Regions from separate parts of the Candidatus Symbiopectobacterium sp. NZEC127 genome, predicted to be linked through region 4. Evidence: predicted binding sites of a transcription regulator. Region 4 holds the regulator's gene; each other region holds the start of a gene.

Evidence for each region. The regulator CRP, encoded in region 4, controls carbon source genes, mostly activating them, when cyclic AMP is high. The targets are predictions, from matches to a motif close to ATGTGANNNNNNTCACAT.
Region 1: a site for CRP is predicted at 2,515-2,532, ahead of J5069_RS10910 (iron-containing alcohol dehydrogenase). Genes of this name have one in related genera too.
Region 2: a site for CRP is predicted at 968-985, ahead of msrB (peptide-methionine (R)-S-oxide reductase MsrB). Genes of this name have one in related genera too.
Region 3: a site for CRP is predicted at 1,560-1,577, ahead of J5069_RS08535 (YfcZ/YiiS family protein). Genes of this name have one in related genera too.

What each region holds. Positions count from the first base shown of each region.
Region 1 is NZ_JAGFPG010000002.1:176,822-182,233, reverse strand. Features, by position in the region: gene J5069_RS10925 (surface-adhesin E family protein) at 1-1,133, opposite strand, end outside; gene J5069_RS10920 (helix-turn-helix transcriptional regulator) at 1,602-2,078, shown strand; gene J5069_RS10915 (helix-turn-helix domain-containing protein) at 2,164-2,382, shown strand; gene J5069_RS10910 (iron-containing alcohol dehydrogenase) at 2,700-3,866, shown strand; gene J5069_RS10905 (MFS transporter) at 4,216-5,412, shown strand, end outside.
Region 2 is NZ_JAGFPG010000001.1:799,587-804,998, forward strand. Features, by position in the region: gene gapA (glyceraldehyde-3-phosphate dehydrogenase) at 1-746, opposite strand, end outside; gene msrB (peptide-methionine (R)-S-oxide reductase MsrB) at 1,096-1,515, shown strand; gene J5069_RS03850 (YeaC family protein) at 1,587-1,880, shown strand; gene pncA (bifunctional nicotinamidase/pyrazinamidase) at 1,911-2,564, opposite strand; gene ansA (asparaginase) at 2,614-3,633, opposite strand; gene sppA (signal peptide peptidase SppA) at 3,724-5,412, opposite strand, start outside.
Region 3 is NZ_JAGFPG010000001.1:1,841,401-1,846,812, reverse strand. Features, by position in the region: gene fadL (long-chain fatty acid transporter FadL) at 24-1,310, opposite strand; gene J5069_RS08535 (YfcZ/YiiS family protein) at 1,704-2,000, shown strand; gene fadI (acetyl-CoA C-acyltransferase FadI) at 2,231-3,544, shown strand; gene fadJ (fatty acid oxidation complex subunit alpha FadJ) at 3,541-5,412, shown strand, end outside.
Region 4 is NZ_JAGFPG010000007.1:215,499-220,910, forward strand. Features, by position in the region: gene argD (bifunctional acetylornithine/succinyldiaminopimelate transaminase) at 1-535, shown strand, start outside; gene crp (cAMP-activated global transcriptional regulator CRP) at 602-1,234, opposite strand; gene J5069_RS20990 (OsmC family protein) at 1,551-1,970, shown strand; gene J5069_RS20995 (phosphoribulokinase) at 2,005-2,874, opposite strand; gene J5069_RS21000 (YheU family protein) at 2,985-3,212, opposite strand; gene J5069_RS21005 (hydrolase) at 3,209-4,204, opposite strand; gene J5069_RS21010 (hypothetical protein) at 4,237-4,437, shown strand; gene J5069_RS21015 (LysE family translocator) at 4,367-4,969, shown strand; gene J5069_RS21020 (ABC transporter ATP-binding protein) at 5,372-5,412, opposite strand, start outside.

The DNA of each region.
Region 1 (5,412 bases), on a different contig from region 4:
AGCACAAACGTGTTTTCCAGCGTGTTGCTGATAACCGGTTTTTCTGCCAGCGAATCCCATTTCTTGACGTCCACGATATTAAACAGGCGTACATGTTGTGAATAAAACACCACGCCACCCAACGTCATTTTATCCAACGTCAGTACCGTTCCATCCGGCAGGTTGTCCATTTGCACCACAAACGAGGCGAGATCCTCACCCGGCGATTTTTGGACGTAGCTCAGGCGCTTGAATGTCGGGCGCTGTTGCGGTGTCGCAACCGCCTGTTGCACCGTATTCGCCACGGCCTGTGGCAGTGGCGGACGCTGGATCGGAGCCGGATCGTTTTGCGCAAAATCAGGTCGTAACGGCAAATCCTCCGCCATTGGCTTTTCACGCCATTCCAGCGTGCCGTTACCGCTAAGCTGGCGAATATCGTTAACCGCGCAAAGCCTTTTCGCGAGCGCAGTTTCCTCAGCGGAAAGCGCGGTGAATGCAGGATTTTCTTCAGACTGGCTATCCGTTATTCGTCCCTGATTATCCAACGCAAACTGATTAAGGGTTTGGCCCTTATCCTGTGCGCAATCGAAAACCTTATCCGTTATTTTCACCGAATAGGGCGCGAGGTATTTTTCATCTTGATGAATACGCGCATAGTCCGTTGCGAGACGCACCTGAAGCCGATCGCCCTGCCTCGCGCTGTTAGTCACATCAATATACGGCCGGTTACCCTGCGTATCAGGCTCAGCCAGCGCAACCCATTGCGGAACGGGGACGTTTTGTTGACACACATCCAGAGCAGGATCGGTGCTGTAGGGGCTGTCCGCCTCCGGTTCGAAAGGCAGACCGGGAACATAACGAGCCAGTGAGCCCGCGCCATAGACCCGAACGCTTGGCCGGTTTGGTACGGGAGGGGTAACACTGGCAAACAGGTGTATTTTTTGGCCGGTATCGCAATCGACATTAAGCCATAAATCCGTCGTGCCACTCCCCAGCGTGGAGATACGAAAAAGGGCGTTAATGGCATTGCCCACTCGCACCGTATTGCCGGGCACCAGGGTCACATCCTTGATAACCACCGCAGGCAGTTGTGGCTGTGCAAACGCCGGTGCAGACAGTACCCATCCCAGAGTCAGTAGTGTTAGCCGCTTCATCGAGCATCCTGTTATTTAATCATTAATTCTCTACCCGCTATCGGGCAAAACGCGCTACATCATGCAATTGATGGCTGGAGGCTGGCAACGGGCATGTTCTGATTTTTAGTCTCTTTTGGGCGGGTAGAGCGTTGGCTTTGTCGCTCAAAAAATAATGCGTATCAAAACACCCATAAAGAACCAAAAATGAAGTTAAAGAGTAAAAAAGGTTACACAGATTGAAAATTATGCAGATTAAACGTACTATTTTACTCATAATGGGGGCGAGTATAATTTTATAGGGATTGCACAAGCGCTTAACGATCTTGTTCCAGCAGAAACGTTACTGAAAGCATTGCAAGATACTGCACAACAATTATTGGGACTCAAAGAGAGACTGATACAAAGGGGGGTTCCCGAACAGATCGTTACCCTGCCGTCTATCGGTTTCAACTATATAGAACAAAAGTTGGATAGATGGGGATTGCTATGAAAAATCAAAACAGTGATGTGATGCCAGCGAGCGAAACGATAAGGAGAATAAAAGAAAAAAACCGCACGCTGCAAGAACCGATAACACCTTATACCGCCCAGCCGTACACACCGTCCCCCGGAGTGCAAAGTATAAAGCGGCAACGAGTTTCTAAAAAGGCCAAGCCAATTAGCACACCAGAAAGGCAATCTGCCATGAATGACATTATCAGGCATCTGCTACTGGGTGAAATCACACAGGGCAAGGCGCTAAAAATGCTTCGGGCTGACGTATTAGGGCTAAAGCAAGATGCCTTCGCCACTCTGGTTTCAATATCACGCAAAACGCTGTCCGACGTTGAAAATGACCGAGGCAACTACACCGCTGATGTCATCAACAAGCTATTCAACCCTTTTGGGCTTCAGGTAGGACTTGTCCCCACTTCGCGCCACCGGCTTGCCGCGCTTTTGGCGTCCGAGAAATCCGATGCATAAAAATGCAGATTGCACAGATAACGTTCTACTTTGGGTGGGTTATAATGATGAATCACAGAGGTAGCAACGACAGGAGAGCGCCAACATGCAGAACACAGGAGATACGACCCGGCTCTTTGGACAACGCATTAAAACGTTGCGCGTTCAGGCAGGGCTCACACAGATGGCATTGGCCAGTAGATGTAATCTGGATCGTACTTACTTAAGCGGTATTGAACGTGGTATCAGAAACCCAACCTTAGAAATCATCAGTGTCATCGCCGCGGGGCTCGGTACTTCATTAGCTGCGCTATTCGACTACTGATTCTCTCCCATCGTCGCCTGTTCCCCCCAGTTTCACGCTCCCCAGTACAACACTTATCCTTGGTCAGTTTTGAACATCTCGCAAATTAGTTGTAAAAACAATGTCACTTATTGTTAAAAACAATCGCATGTAATGTGATGTAAATCAAAGTTCATCGCCGCTATTCCCTTACACTGCCCACAGATGTTCAACCTCTGCTTTTGTTATCCATGTCTGGTGCTGCTTAATGTTGGCGCTAAGTGGCTATTTTTTAACAAAATTACCAGAAGCTCTGATGAACATACTGACAGCCATCATTTATAAATAGGGGAAATTGTATGTCGACATATTATTTTCTACCCACACGAAATGTATTTGGTGAGGGCAGCGTTCAGGAAGCCGGTAGTCTTGCAAAAACGTTAAATGCCAAAAAAATCCTTATTGTCACCGATGCCTTCCTCGCCAAAAGTGGAATGGCGGATAAGGTTGCTGAAATTTATAAAAAGGCAGGTATTGGCGTTCATATATTTGGCGGTGCAGAGCCCAACCCGACGGATAAAAACGTTGCGGAAGGCATCAAGTCTTATCGGGAAAATGACTGTAACGCGATTGTTTCTCTCGGTGGCGGCTCGTCGCATGACTGTGCGAAAGGGATTGGCCTTATCGCCGCTAACGGCGGAAATATTCGCGATTTTGAAGGCGTCGATAAATCGATCAACGATATGATCCCGCTGATGGCCATTAACACCACGGCGGGCACCGCGTCGGAAATTACCCGTTTTTGTATTATTACCGATACAGAACGCAAAGTTAAAATGGCGATTGTTGACTGGCGCGTTACGCCACAAATTTCCATTAACGATCCGGAATTGATGGTCGGGATGCCACCGTCACTGACAGCTGCGACAGGGATGGATGCATTAACCCACGCCATTGAAGCTTATGTTTCAACCATGGCAAATCCACTTACGGATGCCGCCGCCTTAAAAGCCATCAAAATGATCACCCAATATTTGCCGAAGGCCGTTGCCAATGGTGAATATATGAAAGCCAGAGATAATATGGCCTATGCGCAATATCTGGCGGGGATCGCTTTCAACAACGCATCACTGGGCTATGTCCATGCCATGGCGCATCAGTTGGGCGGCTTTTATAATCTGCCGCACGGCGTGTGTAATGCCATTTTGCTGCCGTATGTCGAATCCTTCAACCTTATCGGCAACCTTAACCGCTTCAGAGATATTGCCGAAGCCATGGGAGAAACCGTGGATGGCCTGTCGACAGATGAAGCTGCATTGAAAGCCATTAGCGCGATTCAACGCTTGGGCAAACAGGTGGGCATTCCACGCGATCTGAAGAGCCTTGGCGTGAAACCGGAAGATTTCGCCATTATGGCTGAGAATGCGAAGAAAGACGTTTGCCAATTAACCAACCCGCGCAAAGCCACCAAAGAGCAAGTTATTGAGCTGTACCGTCAGGCCTATGAAGGCGAAGCGATTTTGTAATCAACAACATCGCCAAGAGGGAGTTACCCAACGCGGTAGGGACAGCGAGTCCTGAAACAACGCGTAGGTAGCTCTCTCTACACCTTTCACCCGATTCCCCTCCCCGCATTTTCATCGATAATAGCTCACTAGAATGGTCATTTCCGCGTAGGCGGGGATGACGAGGGGACAGTGATTTACCTATCAGTCTGCCACTTTTCGCAAAAGTGTTTTTTATATTTCTACGTTTATCTCCCCGCGTAATCACGGCAGAATGCCAAGTTCAAATCGCAAGCGCTGATGGATGCCTGTATTTCCGGGGCGATTCAATGCTGGTGGCGTTCAAATCGCAACGATTAGGAAGCAAATCATGTCGACAAGCCGTACGTCTTCACCCTCCCATTCCACCCTGCCATTGCTCTCGCTCGCCGTTGGCGCATTTGGTATTGGCACCACCGAATTTGGCCCGATGGGCATGCTCCCGACCATCGCTCAGGGCATGGATGTTTCAATCCCCACCGCAGGCATGCTGATTTCAGCGTATGCCATCGGTGTGATGGTGGGCGCGCCGGTGATGACGCTACTGTTCGCCCGCTGGCCGCGCCGCAGAGCGCTGATCGCGCTGATGGCAATTTTTACCCTGGGTAATCTGGCCTCCGCCATAGCCCCCAATTACACCAGCCTGGTGATTGCACGGATCATCACCAGCTTAAACCACGGGGCATTTTTTGGTATTGGTTCGATTGTGGCGGCCAGCCTCGTTCCACGTGAGAAACAAGCCAGTGCCGTTGCTGCCATGTTTATGGGGTTAACCATCGCCAATATCGGCGGCGTTCCCGTGGCGACCTGGTTTGGGCAAGTGGTCGGGTGGCGTGAATCATTCCTGGGTATCGCGTTGTTGGGCGTTGCGGCAATGCTGTCACTGGGAGCCTTTCTGCCCAAAGGCGGCCACGGAGAAAGGCCCAATGTGCGAGCCGAACTGCGCGTACTGACGCAGCCCGTGGTGCTGGTGATTCTGGCAACCACCGTCATGGGTGCTGGTGCCATGTTTACGCTCTATACCTACATTGCCCCTTCGCTCGAATCGATTACGCAGGTTTCTCCCAGCTATGTGACTGGCATGCTGGTGTTGATTGGCATTGGCTTCACCCTCGGGGCCAAGTTAGGTGGCAAGCTGGCAGACCGTTCGGTAACAGGCTCGCTGATGGTGTTTTTAAGCCTGATCGCCATCAGCATGGCGGCATTCCCCTGGCTGGCGACCTCCAAGGCCGGTGCCGCCATCGGCCTGGTCGTCTGGGGCACCGCCGCTTTTGCCGTGGTCCCGCCATTGCAAACCTGGGTAATGCGCGAAGCAGCAGGTGCGCCTGGGCTAGCCTCATCGGTCAATATCGGTGCGTTTAACCTCGGCAACGCGCTGGGTGCCGCGTTAGGCAGCGCCGTGCTAAACCTTGGCGGAAGCTACGGTGCCGTCTCCATTTCCGGTGCAGTGCTGGCGCTACTCGCCCTGCTGCTGGTGCTGACGCAGTTGCGACGCAAGCAAACGGATATCGCGCGGGAAACGACGGCA
Region 2 (5,412 bases), on a different contig from region 4:
TTTTCCAGACGAACAGTCAGGTCAACCACAGAAACGTTCGGGGTCGGAACGCGGAACGCCATACCGGTCAGTTTGCCGTTCAGTTCTGGCAGAACTTTACCTACAGCCTTGGCTGCGCCCGTAGAGGACGGGATGATGTTCTGGGATGCGCCGCGGCCGCCGCGCCAGTCTTTGTGAGACGGGCCATCAACGGTTTTCTGAGTAGCGGTGGTGGCGTGAACAGTGGTCATCAGACCTTCGATGATGCCGAAGTTGTCGTTGATCACTTTTGCCAGCGGTGCCAGGCAGTTAGTGGTGCAAGATGCGTTGGAAACGATATCTTGTCCGGCATATTTGTCAAAGTTGGCACCACGAACGAACATCGGGGTGTTGTCTTTGGACGGGCCAGTCAGAACCACTTTTTTCGCGCCAGCGGTGATGTGCTTACGTGCAGTTTCGTCAGTCAGGAAGATACCGGTCGCTTCTGCAACCACTTCAACGCCAACTTCGTCCCACTTCAGGTTAGCCGGATCTCTTTCTGCGGTAACGCGGATTTTTTTGCCGTTAACAATCAGCTGACCGTCTTTCACTTCAACGGTGCCGTCAAAACGGCCGTGAGTTGAGTCGTATTTCAGCATGTAAGCCATGTAGTCAGCGTCCAACAGGTCGTTGATTGCAACGATCTCGATGTCAGAACGATTCTGAGCAGCACGGAAAACAATACGGCCGATGCGGCCAAAACCGTTGATACCTACTTTGATAGTCATATATTCCACCAGCTATGGTTTGTGAATAATGGTTAGTGAATAAAGGTTGGTTGTAAAATTACAAAAACCTTGCTGAGCGTCAAGCGGAATCGTGTCAATAGTTGCGGCAAGTCAAATCTGATGCGCAACGGTTGCACGAAAAAGCGCCGTAATGAAACTTAGGAACATCTTTCCCTTAAATGGGAGCGTTTGCACCAATATAAAGCCCGCAGGCCCGATAAATGTGATGAGTATCACAATTGCTGGGGCGTTGCGTGGTTACTCCCCATTTTAGTCGGAAAAAACGTTATGAGGATGTTAATTCTTGTTAAACTTAGCCATGCCAAACAGAAATGATGACGAGACAATCATGGATAAGCCAGCTTCAACGTCTGCACCAGCAGACAAGGGAACCTTGACGGAGATGCAACAGTACGTGACACAGCAACGTGGCACGGAACCCGCCTATTCAGGCAAACTGTTGCATAATAAACGCACCGGGGTGTATCACTGCCTGTGTTGCCAAAGCGCGCTGTTTTATTCCGACAACAAATATGACTCTGGATGCGGTTGGCCCAGCTTTGACCGGCCTGTGGCGAAGGGGGCAATTCGCTATCTGGAAGATTTTTCTCATAACATGCAGCGTATTGAAATTCGCTGCGGTAAATGCGATGCGCACTTGGGGCACGTGTTCCCCGACGGCCCGCAAACTACCGGTGAGCGTTACTGCGTCAACTCGGCCTCGTTAAGTTTTATCGATGGCACCGACGGTGGGAAAGTGGATGGCTGACGTTTCACGGTGATACTTGTAGCTAAAACGTTTCAGCTTGCTGGGTTTTGTTCAAAAATAGCAATGACAGGATGGCAATCACGATGCTCGACAAACAGCTTGATGAGGTTGTGACGGCGCTGACGCCGGATATCTACCAACGCCTGGCAACCGCCGTGGAACTGGGCAAATGGCCTGATGGCGTGCCGCTGACAGCGGAGCAAAAAGAAAATTGCCTGCAAATGGTGATGCTGTGGCAGTCGCGCCATAATGTTGATGCGGAGCACATGACCATCAATACCGACGGTGAGTTGGTGATGAAAAGCAAGCAAGAGCTGAAGCAGGCGTTTGCGTTCGACAACTTGATTCAGCGAGAACGGCAGTAGCCGAGCCCCTGAATGCACAGGGGCGCAGTATTATGCGGAGTCATTTGCTGATGTTGCGATAAAGTCGGCCAGGCAAATGCGGCGCGCTCCGCGAGCCACCATGTCTACCAGGGCAGCCTCGCTGTCGTCCGGTTGGAGATTCACACCGCGGCAGCCCTCTTCAACGATCTGCACCTCATACCCGAGTGCCAGCGCATCGAGCACGGTAAATTTTACGCAGTAATCCGTTGCCAGCCCCATGATGGTCAACCGTGTGATGCCGCGTTGGCGCAACAGGTTATCCAGTGCGGTGGTGGCGCGTTTGCCGTTGTCGAAAAAAGCGCTGTAGCTGTCAATGTCAGGCTGAGTGCCTTTTTGTATCACCGCATCAAACGCCTGATGATGAAGGCGCGGGTGGAACTCCGCACCTCGCGTACCCTGTACGCAGTGCACTGGCCACCAGATCTGCGCTAATCCTGCCAGTTCACCACACTCACCCACGACAGCGTCCGGATGATTGCTGGCGAAGCTCAGATGATGGGCCGGGTGCCAATCCTGGCTGGCAATGATGGGCATCCCGGCCTTCTGTGCCGCCGCTATCGCCACGTTGGCAACCTCAATGGTGACATCACCCTGTGCGACAGGCAGTGCGCCGTTCGGGCAAAAATCATTCTGCAAATCGACCAACAGCAGGGCATGATTGATGACTGCATGGTGTAGGACGGTAGGGTTCATGGCAGCTCCAGCATCCGGGTTAGGCGTCCTGAGTCAGTTCGCCGCGCAGGTCTTGCTGCATTAACTGGCGAATGGTATCCGGGGTTAAATCAGGCTGGCTCAGCAGATAATGCAGTTTAGTCAGCGCGGCTTCCACCGTCATATCAAAACCGCTGATCACACCGGCCTGCGCCAGCGCGTTGCCGGTGGCGTAGCCTTCCATGTTCACCCGTCCGGAAATGCACTGGGTGAGGTTAACCACCACGATACCGCGCGCCGATGCCTGACGCAGTTCGTCCAACAGCGCCGGGCTTTGCGGTGCATTCCCCACACCGTAAGAGCGCAATATCAGCGCTTTGACCGGCTGACGCAGGAAGTTACGCACCACATCCGCTGAAATTCCCGGATAAACGGTAATCACACCGATCGGTTGCGGGGTAATAGGATGCACGATCAGCGGCCCACTGGGGGTTTCCGATTGAGGCGGCACCAGGCGGCGTATATGAATACCGGCCTCTAGCAGCGTCGGGAAGTTGGGGGAGGCGAACGCATCAAAGCCATCCGCATGCGCTTTCGTGGTGCGGTTACCGCGCAGCAGCTTGTTATTGAAAAACAGGCTGACTTCATTCACCGGGTGATTAGCCGCGACATACAGGGCGTTCAGCAGGTTGGTTTGTCCATCAGAACGCAACTCCGCTAACGGAATTTGTGACCCTGTCACAATGAGCGGCTTGGCCAGATTCTCCATAATGAAGGAGAGGGCTGACGCCGTGAAGGCCATGGTATCGGTGCCGTGCAGAATAACGAAGCCATCGTACTCATCGTAGTGCTGTTGAATATCCTCAGCAATGGCCTGCCAATCGGCAGGGGTCATGTCGGAGGAGTCAATCAGCGGATCATATTCATGGATGGTAAAATCAGGCATCTCCGGGCGATGAAACTCCGGCATGTTAGCCAGTTGCTGTTGCAGGTGACCAGATACCGGAATGTAACCATTGGCGGAGCGTTGCATACCAATAGTACCGCCGGTATACGCGACATAGATGGATTTCTTTTGCATGCTGTTCTTATGAAAAAAGGGTGTGCTGATGAAAAAATGAAAAACAGCCCGACATACGCCGGGCTGAGGGAAAATCCTGTGTTACCAGGTTTATTTCACTTCACCGCAGGCCATGCAAAGCGCATAGCGATGCTGAGGATCGTTGAAGGTATTGAGCAACGCCGGTTGCGCTTGCACCACTTCAGCCAACTGCGCTACCGGAGCAGGCAACATCGCCTGAAGTCGGGCCGGTAACCAGGCGTGAGCGGCGGCGTTGACGCGGTTGAGCATCATATCCAGCAGGCTTGGCTGTTCCTCGAACCAGTTGAGCTGGTATTGGCCCAGCTTGGCCAGTTCGGCCGCTTTTTTGACCGCATCGTCAAAGTCACCCAACTGATCGACCAAACCGTTGGTCTTGGCGTCGTCACCGGTCCAAACGTGCCCTTGGGCGATTTTATCAATCTCTTCCGGGCTTTTCTTGCGTGACTGCGCCACCAGATCGACGAAGTTTTTATAACCGCGCTCGATGCTGATTTGCATCATTTGCGAAAACTCGGGCGGCAGCGTTTTGGTGATGCTGAGATCCGCTAACGGCGAGGTGGCCACGCCATCGGTATGCACGCCGATAGCACCAAGGGTATTTTCAAACGTGGTGATCACGCCAAATATCCCAATCGACCCGGTCAAGGTGCTCGAACTGGCGATAATGGCGTTGGCTGGCGTGGAGATCCAGTAGCCGCCGGACGCGGCCATACCGCCCATCGATACCACGATCGGTTTGCCAGCCAGACGTACTGCCATCAGCTCCGCGCGAATCTTCTCCGAGGCGGTTACGCTGCCACCGGGGCTATTGACGCGCAGCACGATCGCCTTGATTTTAGGATCCAGTCTGGCCTGCCGAATTTGGGCCGCCGTGGTATCACCACCGACCACCCCCGGGGTTTCCGGACCGTCAACGATAGCGCCGCTGGCAAAGATCACCGCGATTTCCGCGCCGCTTTGGTTGGTCGGTTTTTCGCTGTAATCATAAATGCTGGTGTAGTTGAAGCTCTGATTCTTGTTGTCCCAGCCGAAGGTTTTTACCAGCTTCTGTTCGATGACCGAACGGGATGCCACTTCGTCCACCAGTTTGTTATCCAGCGCATAGCGTGCCGGATCGCCTTGTACAGCCTGAAGGCCGGCGATAATCGCACTGGCTCCGGGGAACAGCTGTTGCGGTGTGATTTGGCGGTTTGCCGCAACCGTATTCAGGTAATTTTGCCACAATCCACCCACCCAGCGCATATCGGCTTCGCGCGCTTCGGGGGACATATCGTCACGCAGGAAGGGTTCTACCGCCGACTTGTAAGTACCGACGCGAAATACGTGGCTGGTCACATCCAGCTTTTCCAACAGCGATTTGTAATAGAGGCCATTGGTGGCGAAACCGCGCAGATCGACGTTACCCTGCGGGGTCAGCGAAATGGTGGTCGCGAAGCTGGCCAGATAGTATTGCGTTTGGCTGTAACTGTCACCGATGGCGAAAATGGGTTTGCCGCTGTCGCGGAATTCACGCAACGCCTTGCCAATATATTGCAGCGAGGGCTGGTCGGCGCCGACGAAATCACTCAGATCGAGCACCATACCGGTAATATTGCTGTCGGTTTTGGCCTGACGAATAGTGTTAACAATATCAAACAGCGAATTTTCCTGACGGCGATTGCTGGAAGCGCCAAAAAATTCCCTGCCTAACTGGCGCAGTTTATTATTCACCGTCGGTTTATCGACGATAACGCCGGTTATATCAACGAGCAGCGCGCC
Region 3 (5,412 bases), on a different contig from region 4:
TTTTTATCGATCACGAGTCGTGATTAGAAGGTGTAGTTCAGGTTAACGCCGTAGAGCCAGGCGCGGCCTTTGGAACTAAAGTTGTACTCGGTACCGCCCAATCTTGCAGGAGCGTGTTCGGTAATATTCACGCTCTTGCCGTGCATATAGGATACGCCAACGTCCACGGACATATCTTTATTAAACGCATAGGTAGTACCCGCGCTTAACCAGAAGCGATCCTGATCGGGAATGGAAATGGAACGTTTATCGGCAGGAACCGGGCTGTCATCGAAGGCGATACCGGTACGGAAGGTCCAGTTATCGTCATGATAATAGGTGGTGCCGATAGCCAGGCGGTAGGCGTCGCGGAAACCTTCTTGTTTCTCAAACAGCGGGTCACCAGCATTATCGGTTGCTCTTAGCTCTTTAAAGGTGCTCCAACTGGTCAGCGCCATGCTGTAATGCACCGCCCATTGCGGGGCGACTCGGTGGTAAGCGGAGATTTCCCACATTTCAGGCAGGTTTAATGTTAACTTACCTGGAATGGTTGCACCGTTAAGCCCGCCCGGCGCGAATGTAGGAAGTTGGTTACTGTAATCGCCTTTAAAGTCGATATCGACTTTAGAACGGTAAGTCAGACCAAAACGGTTATTTTTATCCACTTCATAGAGGATACCTGCGTTCCAACCATAGCCCCACTCTTTGCCTTCCAAACGCGCAGCCTCAGTGGATGGACTAGTCGTTGGGACACTTGCGGATGCTTCACCAAGATGACGCACAATCGTGGCATCGGCATATACGGCATTGACGCCCAAACCAAAGCTAAAGTGTTGATTCAGGCGATAGGCTGCGCTCAGGTTCAGGTTAGACGTCAGCAAGTCAGTCTTGCCACCGATGGAGCCGGCAGTAAAGTTGTTATCAAACTCCGTCGCCAGCCCATAGTTGGTGGTAGCTGATGCACCGATCGCCCACTGGTCATTTAACGGCATGATAATGTGCATGTTTGGCACCCAGGCGTGCGGCGCGATATTTTTTGCACTAGCATCGTTATAGGTTGGAGCTCGAGTGCTACGCCCCGTAATATCAATATCCGGATTAATATACGTCACACCACCAGAAACCGTGGTGCGATCGAACATTGTCATGGTGGCGGGGTTGCGGCTGCCGGATGTCGCATTATCGGCCACGGCACCTTCGCCAGAAAACGCACGCCCCAACCCGGATGAAGAGTATTCATTGAGTTGGAAGCCTGCGGCGGAAACTTGTGCTGAAACCAGTGCCACTGCTATCGCTACTGCGGAGTGTTTAAACAGGTTTTTCTGGCTCATGACCAAAACCTCATCGTGTACTTGTTATTTGACTTTGTTACATACCGTAACAAGGGACGCGCATTGTAGGGGGCGCAGGTGGACTGACAAATCAGACCAGTTGGCGAAAGTATAAGTGGGGAGTATGGAAATGTTGCAAGTTTGTGTTCGAAATATTTCCAGATTGATGTAAAAACCAGATCCAGTTAACACATTCGTTAAGAAATTCGCGGTCTAAGGTGCGTTAATTTACCTAATAATAACAAAACGATGTGAGCTTGATCACTAAATGCCCTTACGTGCAGTAAGTCCTAGTGCTTGGCGAGCCTGCTGAGTAAAATAGCGGGAAAAGTGATATTTTTGAACCGGATCAAATCTGCCCGGGCAGTTCGTTACCCGTAGAGGAAAAGCATCATGACAAACGCGATAAATAAATGTTCTGCTGAAGAAACCGCCGCTTGCTGCTGCGTAGATGTCGGTACTGTAATGGACAACACTGACTGTACGGCATCCTACAGCAAAGTATTTGCTGACCGTGCTGCTGCGCAGGCCACGCTGGCGGCGCTAACGGAAAAAGCCCGTGCAGTAGAATCTGAGCCGTGCCAGATCGACAGTCGCTTTGCTGACGTGAACGGCGGCGTACAACTGGATATCGATTTCACGTTCAGCTGCCAGGCTGAAACGCTGATTTTCCAACTGGGACTGCGTTAAGCATCCCGGTGATAACGTGCGGTGCAGCGCGCCGCACGTTGTGTTCGTCCCCGTTTTCTCTACCCACTCTTCGTCTTGCCATCCCCTTTTAGATTCCACCTCCTCTTGCAGAGAGCGTGCGCTCGCATTTTGTAGTGAACAGGTTTGCTTAATGTAATGCTCTGGTTAACACTCTATTCAGGTCTGACCTGTTAGAACATATACTTAATTCTCTGTTTACAGGAGTGTTTATGAGCGAGGTGTTACCCCTGATAACCCGGAGCGGCGAACGGGTCGCGATCGTCAGTGGATTGCGCACGCCTTTTGCTCGTCAAGCGACCGCGTATCGCGGTATTCCCGCCATGGATTTGGGCAAAATGGTGGTGAGCGAACTGCTGATCCGGTATGGCATCGATCCCAAGTGGGTCGATCTGTTGGTGTTTGGTCAGGTAGTACAAATGCCGGCTGCGCCCAATATCGCGCGCGAAATTGTGCTGGGCACCGGAATGTGTGTGCATACCGATGCCTACACGGTTTCCCGTGCCTGTGCCACCAGCTTTCAGTCCGTGGTCAACGTGGCCGAAAGCATTATGGCGGGCACCGCGCAGGTGGGAATTGCGGGCGGGGCTGATACGTTCTCATTGCCGCCGATCGGTGTAACCAAAAATCTGGCGATGACGCTGCTGGATCTCAGCAAGGCCCGCACGTTGGGGCAACGGCTCAAACTGCTGTCACGCTTGCGTCCGCGCGATCTGGTGCCGGTCTCGCCGCCCGTGGCGGAGTACTCCACCGGGCTGCGTATGGGTGATACCGCAGAACAGATGGCAAAAACCTACGGCATTTCTCGCGCCGACCAGGATGCTTTTGCTCATCGTTCGCACCGGCTGGCGGCGAAAACCTGGCAACAAGGTGTGCTGCATCAAGAGGTGATGACCGCTTACGTACCGCCATACCGTCAAACGCTCAAAGAAGATAACAACGTGCGTCATGATTCTACGCTGGAGCATTACGCCCGTTTGTCGCCCGCGTTTGATCGCCTGCACGGTTCTGTCACCGCGGCCAACAGCTCTCCCCTTACCGACGGTGCGGCCGCTGTACTCTTAATGAGTGAAGGAAAAGCGCGCAGCCTCGGGTTAACGCCGCTGGGCTACCTGAAAAGCTATGCTTTCACTGCCATTGGTGTTCAGCACGATATGCTGTTGGGACCGGCGTATGCCACGCCGCTGGCGTTGGATCGTGCGGGTCTTAGCCTTGGCGATCTTACGCTTATCGATATGCATGAAGCTTTTGCGGCGCAGACGCTGGCCAACGTCAAACTGTTCGCCAGCGCTGATTTTGCACGGGATAAGCTGGGGCGTACCTCGGCATTGGGAGACGTGGACATGGACAAATTCAACGTGCTGGGCGGTTCGATTGCTTACGGTCATCCGTTTGCGGCCACGGGGGCCAGAATGATTACGCAGACCCTGCATGAGTTACAACGGCGCGGCGGCGGGTTTGGGCTGGTTACCGCCTGTGCGGCGGGGGGACTGGGGGCGGCAATGGTTCTGGAGGTCACACCATGAAACAAGTGCACGCTATCGAGCAAGCACCGAGCGAGGTAGAGACAGCTCCCTCGGCGTTTTCGCTGTACGTTCGGCCAGACAATATTGCTGTGATCGCCATGGACGTGCCGGGCGAGAAGATGAACACCCTGAAAAGCGCCTTTGCGGAACAAGTACAAACGGTGCTGCATCAGGCGCAGCAACATGCGGCGCTGCGTGGCGTCATTTTAATATCGGGCAAACCTGACTCGTTTATTGTGGGGGCGGATATCACCATGCTTGATGCCTGCACACAGGCGGAAGAGGCGGAAGCGCTGGCGCGGCAAGGGCAGGAAACCTTTGCCGCTTTTGGCGACTTGCCGTTTCCTCTGGTTGCGGCGATCCACGGTCCTTGTCTGGGCGGCGGGTTTGAGCTGGCGTTGGCCTGCGATTATCGCGTCTGCTCGCTGGATGACAAGACAGTGCTGGGATTACCGGAAGTGCAGTTGGGTTTGTTGCCGGGGTCGGGCGGGACTCAGCGTTTGCCCAGGCTGATTGGCGTCGATCGCGCGCTGGATTTGATCTTGACGGGCCGCTCGGTAAAAGCGCGGCAGGCGCTCAAGCTCGGGATGATCGATGATGCCGTTCCCAACAGTATTTTGCTGGAAACGGCGGCCGCGTTGCTGAAAAAGGGTAAACGGCGGCAGCCGATACTGCCCTGGCGCACGCGTCTGGTGAACAGTTGGCCGGTACGTCACGTGTTATTTAAAGTGGTAAAGCAGAAGACGCGCGCTAAAACCCAGGGCAACTATCCTGCCACCGATCGCATCATTCAAGTGGTCCGGCGGGGCATGGATAAAGGGCTGGCCGAAGGGTATAAACAGGAGGCGCGTGCATTTGGCAAACTGGTGATGACACCCGCCTCAGCGGCGTTGCGTAGTCTGTTTTTTGCCACCAATGCGTTGAAAAAACAGGCGGGAGCTTCAGCCGAACCGCGTGAAATACACCGTGTCGGCGTGCTCGGTGGTGGACTGATGGGCGGCGGTATCGCCTGCGTTACCGCCCAGCGCGCACAGCTTCCGGTGCGCATCAAGGATATCAACGAAGAAGGTATCAACCATGCGCTACGTTACAGTTGGGAATTGCTGAGTAAACGCGTGCAGCGCAAACGCATGAAACCGGCGGAACGCCAGCGCCTGATGACGCTGGTCTCCGGCAGCACCGATTATCACGGTTTTGAATATGCCGATATCGTTGTCGAGGCGGTGTTTGAGGATCTGGCGCTCAAGCAGAACATGGTGGCAGATATCGAACAGCATGCGCGCCCGGAAACCCTGTTCGCGTCCAACACCTCTTCCTTGCCCATACACCAGATCGCCGAACGGGCGCAGCGCCCTGAGCAAGTCATTGGTCTGCACTATTTCAGCCCGGTAGACAAAATGCCGTTGGTAGAAGTGATTCCCCATGCAGGCACCAGCGCTGAAACCATCGCCACCACGGTAGCTTTTGCCCGCCAGCAAGGGAAAACCGCCATTGTGGTGGCCGATAAAGCCGGGTTTTATGTCAACCGCATTTTGGCTCCCTATATCAACGAGGCAGCTTATTGCCTGTTGGAAGGCGAGCCGGTGGAGACCGTGGATGCCGCGCTGGTACGCTTCGGTTTCCCGGTTGGCCCGTTAACCCTGCTCGACGAAGTGGGCATTGATGTGGCGACCAAGATAGTGCCGATACTGGTGGCGGCATGGGGCGAGCGTTTTCAGGCTCCGGCCACCTTCGAGGCCATTTTGCAGGATGGGCGCAAAGGGCGTAAGAACGGCAAGGGTTTTTACCGCTATGGCACCCCGCGCCGTTTCTGGCGCGCGCCGCGTGAGGTAGACAGTGCCATCTATCCTTTGCTGGGCGTCACGCCA
Region 4 (5,412 bases):
CGGCATGGGGCGTTCCGGCAAGCTGTTTACCTATATGCACTATGGCGTGACGCCGGATATTCTCACCACGGCGAAAGCGCTGGGCGGCGGTTTCCCCATCAGCGCCATGCTGACCACCGAAGAGGTCGCCTCTGTGATGACCGTCGGTGTGCACGGCACCACCTACGGCGGTAATCCGCTGGCCTGTGCGGTGGCTGAAGCAGCATTGGACACCATCAATACCCCGCAGGTTCTTTCCGGTGTACAAGCGCGCCACGAGCGTTTCGTCTCGATTCTTCAGGCGATTAATGAAGAGCACGGTATTTTTGAGCAGATTCGCGGTATGGGCCTGCTGATTGGTGCAGAACTGAAGCCGAGATGGCACGGTCAGGCGGGCAAGTTCCTTGCCGCAGCGGCGGAGCAGGGCGTGATGGTGCTAGTGGCTGGGCCTAACGTGATTCGCTTTGTGCCGTCGCTGGTGATTGATCTGGAAGATATCGATCAGGGTATGGCGCGGTTTGCGCGGGCGGTTGAAACGGTGGTTAACGCGGAATAGTGCTGGCTCGTCAAAAGCACGCTGCGCAGCGCGCAACGTGCTTTTGTCTAAACGGTGCTGCTGATATCAGCGTGTGCCGTACACCACGATAGTTTTGCCGTGCGCCGAGATCAGACTCTGATCTTCCAGCATTTTCAAAATACGGCCTACCGTTTCGCGGGAACAGCCAACAATCTGACCAATTTCCTGACGCGTGATCTTGATTTGCATCCCATCCGGGTGCGTCATGGCATCGGGCTGCTTCGCCAGGTTCAACAGCGTCTGCGCGATACGGCCCGTGACATCCAGGAAGGCCAGGTTGCCCACCTTCTGGGAGGTCACCTGGAGGCGACGTGCCATCTGTGAGGAGAGACGCATCAGAATATCCGGGTTGACCTGGATCAGCTGACGGAATTTTTTATAGGAGATTTCAGCGACTTCGCAGGCTGTTTTTGCCCGCACCCATGCGCTGCGTTCCTGACCCTCTTCGAACAGGCCCAGTTCCCCAATAAAATCCCCCTGGTTGAGGTAGGAGAGGATCATTTCCTTGCCTTCTTCATCCTTGATCAGCACAGCCACTGAGCCTTTCACGATGTAGTAAAGCGTTTCTGCCTTTTCACCTTGGTGAATCAGCGTGCTCTTCGATGGATACTTGTGAATATGACAATGAGAAAGGAACCATTCAAGAGTCGGGTCTGTCTGCGGTTTGCCGAGAACCATTCGCTGTTATCCTCTGTTGTAATTCACTGCGCAAATTACAGGGGTCAGAGTTCCCTGTACGGCGTATTAACGTGCTAGTAGTAAAAATTCCGTGTTGGCGGACTGACGTCAGGGAATATACTGGCTTCTGTATGGCGACGTCACGACCCGTTCTGACCGTCAGTATCAAACTGAAGGAACGGATTCTATTCCTGTTTGTAACACAGCTTGACGAGCCTGTCTTGTGTTGTCTCGCTTCAGCATGATTAAGCTCTAGTTATCGGCGGTTTTTATATATAACAGTGAGTAATTTTCAAATAAATTTGAGGAGTTGTGGATGCAAGCGCGCGTAAAATGGGTCGAAGATCTGACCTTTCTCGGTGAGTCGTCATCAGGGCATCAGATTCTGATGGATGGTAATGCTGGCGATAAAGCCCCCAGTCCGATGGAGATGGTGTTGATGGCGGCAGGAGGCTGTAGCGCCATTGATGTGGTGTCCATTTTGCAAAAGGGTCGCAACGCGGTCACTGGGTGTGAAGTCAAATTATCCTCCACGCGTCGTGAAGAAGCGCCGCGTCTGTTTACCCATATCAACCTGCACTTTGTGGTTACGGGCGTGGGACTGACGGATAAGGTGGTTGAACGGGCGGTATCGCTGTCGGCGGAGAAGTATTGTTCAGTGGCGCTAATGTTAGAAAAGGCGGTGAAGGTCACTCACAGCCACGAAATCATCGCTGTCGCATCGTTTTCTTCATAGTCGAATAGTTTTCCGGCGGGCTGTATGCGTTATTTCAGCCCGCGCGACGCCCTTCTGCCAGCCGTTTTACCAACGGTGCCATGATCAGTTCCATGGCCAGCCCCATTTTTCCTCCCGGCACCACCAACGTATTGATGTGTGAGATAAACGAGCCTTGCAGCATCGCCAGCAGGTAGGGATAGTCAATGTTTTCGACGCCCTGGAAATGGATCACCACAAAGCTCTCATCCAACGAAGGGATAGCCTTGGCCGCAAAGGGATTTGAGGTATCAATAGTCGGTACGCGCTGGAAGTTGATATGGGTACGAGAAAACTGCGGGGTGATGTAAGTGATGTAATCTTCCATAGAACGCACCACCGAATCCATCACGGCTTCACGCGAGTGACCGCGTTCGTTGATATCGCGAACCAGCTTTTGAATCCATTCCAGATTGACGATAGGCACCACGCCGACCAGCAGGTCAACGTGCTGAGCAACATCGTACTGATCGGTGACCACCGCACCGTGCAACCCCTCATAAAACAGCATATCGGTAGGATGCTGCATCGGTTCCCACGGGGTAAAGGTGCCGGGCACCTGATTGTAGGGAATCGCCTCATCGTAGGTGTGCAGGTATTTGCGCGTTTTCCCGGTGCCGTTGCGGCCATAGTCGATAAATGCCTGCTCAAGCAGGCTGAAATCGTTGGCCTCTGGGCCAAAATAGCTGATATGGCGGCCCAAATCTTTCGCTTTGCGAATCGCCATGTCCATCTCTGGCCGGGTATAACGGTGAAAGCTATCGCCTTCCAGTGAAGCGGCTTTTATCTGCAACTGCTGGAAGATCTTCCTGAACGCGAGGCTGGTCGTGGTGGTGCCTGCACCACTGGAGCCGGTAACGGCAATGATCGGGTGTTGTTGCGACATGCGGTTGCACTCCGTCGGATTAGGCGTTTGAGTAACACGGATCTCACTGTATAGCAGACACGGTGACGCAAGACGACCCCCCGCGCGTCAGGAAACGGTGATTTTTCACGTTACGGCGTATTTTCGTTTAGCTGGGTGCGCGGCATGATATTCAGCGTTTCGTGCAGCTCTGACCACACCAGCACCACCTCGCCCGAGGCAAGCTGGCGGCGTATATCCCGGACTTTTTCCTCCAGTGAGCGCTCCTGCTCGCCGTAATCCGTGCCTTCGCGTAACACAAAGGACTCAATAATATTTTGCAGCGTATCGCTATCAAGCTGCTGCCAGGGAATCATCATGCTGTTGCCTCCGCGGTGTCCGCCGAAAGAAAGCGCGTGAACCAGGCTGGAATGCGTTGTTCCAGCCACATTTCCGGTTTCAATAATGTTCCGCCGACAAACCCGACGTGCCCGCCGTGCGCCGTCAGTTGGTATTCGATGGTTGCCGGCAGACGGGTGATATCCGGGATCACCTCGGGGGTCATGAACGGATCGTCTTGTGCATGGATAATCAGCGTCGGGGTGCGAATGGTGGGCAGTAACGCCAATGCACTGCACTGATGATAGTAGTCGGCAGCATCCTGAAAACCATGGATACGGGCGGTGATCGCATCATCGAACTCGCGCAACCCCTTGATGCGTTGCAACTGCGCCGGAATAATCGGTAACGAACCCGGATAGCGTGCCAGCTTACGCCGGGCATTCTGTTTAAGCTGTCCTACCAGATAGCGCTGATAAATACGGGAAAACCCGTGCTCGATCCTGCGGCTACAGGCATCGAGGTGAAACGGCGCGGAGACAATTGCCGCAGCGGATAACAGCCGGGCTTCTTCCCGTTTAGCCAACAGGCAAGCCAGCATATTGCCGCCCAGAGAAATGCCGATGGCAGCGGTCGGCACGTCGCCTAGCGTATCCCGCATCCAGCGCAGCAGATAGCTGCCATCATCCGTTTCACCGGAATGGTAGATACGGTTCAGACGGTTGGGGCGGCCGCTACAGCCGCGAAAATGCATAATCACCGCCAGCCAGCCTTGCTCACGGCACGCTTGCAACAAACCGTGTGCATAGGGGCTGTGAAAGCTGCCTTCCAGACCGTGAAACAGCACCACGCGGGGTTTATGGCGCGCGCCTTGTGGCGCTTCGCTCCAGGCCAGATCGACAAAATCGCCGTCAGGCAGATCGAGTTGTTGCCATACCGGCTGTAAACGGGCACGGCGGCGAATCAGGCGCGGCAACAGCGTTTGTACATGCGGGTTATCAGCCCCGCGTAACGGGCGAAATGTTGAGGACAACATGGGAATCGAAACGACCTCGGGAAATAATTGTGCGATATTCATCACACTGCGCTAACCTGCTTGCGCCGCTCAGCGAGCAGTGCGGTGTAACAGACAGGCTAACGTTCAGTCAGGTCAATAAATCATACCGTAACGGTGGGGACAAGGGGCAGTCAAAACGTGGAACAGGGCTTATTTTTATCGATGTTGGCTTTTCTCTGGGTGGCGGCAATTACGCCTGGCCCGAATAACATGCTATTGACGACTTCCGGTGCCAACTTCGGTTTTATGCGATCGCTGTGGCTGATGGTCGGTATCATGCTCGGTATGCAGAGCATTTTGCTGCTGGTGGCATTTGGCGTGGGCGGCATGATCCTGCTCTACCCCTCATTGCACCTGATACTCAAAGTGCTCGGCAGTCTCTACTTGCTGTGGCTGGCGTGGAAAATTGCGACGGCAGCCTATGAACGGCTGGAGGCCAGCGCACCGCCGCCGCAACCGCTGCGCCTGTATCAAGGCTGGCTGCTTCAATTTCTCAATCCCAAAGCCTGGCTGATGGCGCTGGGTTCGGTCGCCAGTTTCAGTCTGGCGGGCAGCGGCTATAACCATTCGGTGCTGCTGATAAGTTTGGGCATTGTGCTGGTTAATCTGGTTTCAGGCGTTATCTGGCTGGGTTTCGGCACGGCGATTGGCCGCTTGTTGCGCAGCCGCAGAGCATGGGTGATTTTTAACGTCTCGATGGGGGTGCTTACCGCGGCCTGTGTACTGCTGATCTGGCACTGATGATGGCCTGATTTTAGCCTGTTGTTTTTTGCCATTAATCGCGTTCAGAATCTCGCTGAGGTGGGCGTGTCCGCCGGATGAGCGGCATGGATGCCGCGAAAAGCAGCGCCGCACCGGACAAAAATGCCGGGAGCATTTTTGAACGCTGCCAGCAGCGGCCCCGCAGGGGCGAGTCTCATGGATGAGACGAGTTTTCCGCGTCGCTGGTGGTCCGAGATGCGGACACGAACGCCGAGGGGACCGCGTAGCGGCGTGATTCCTCGCGAAAAGCCTGGAGCCACGAGGCGGCGGCGATTGAGCGCCTCGTGTCGGGCGCGGCTACAGGGGCGCAGAAATCAGAGCCTGTTAACGCGCACGAAATATGCACGGTGTTAACAGATATCCCCTTTCAGGGAACCTGAACTACCCCTCATTCAGCATCTGTTCCAACTGCTCTTGCGCGT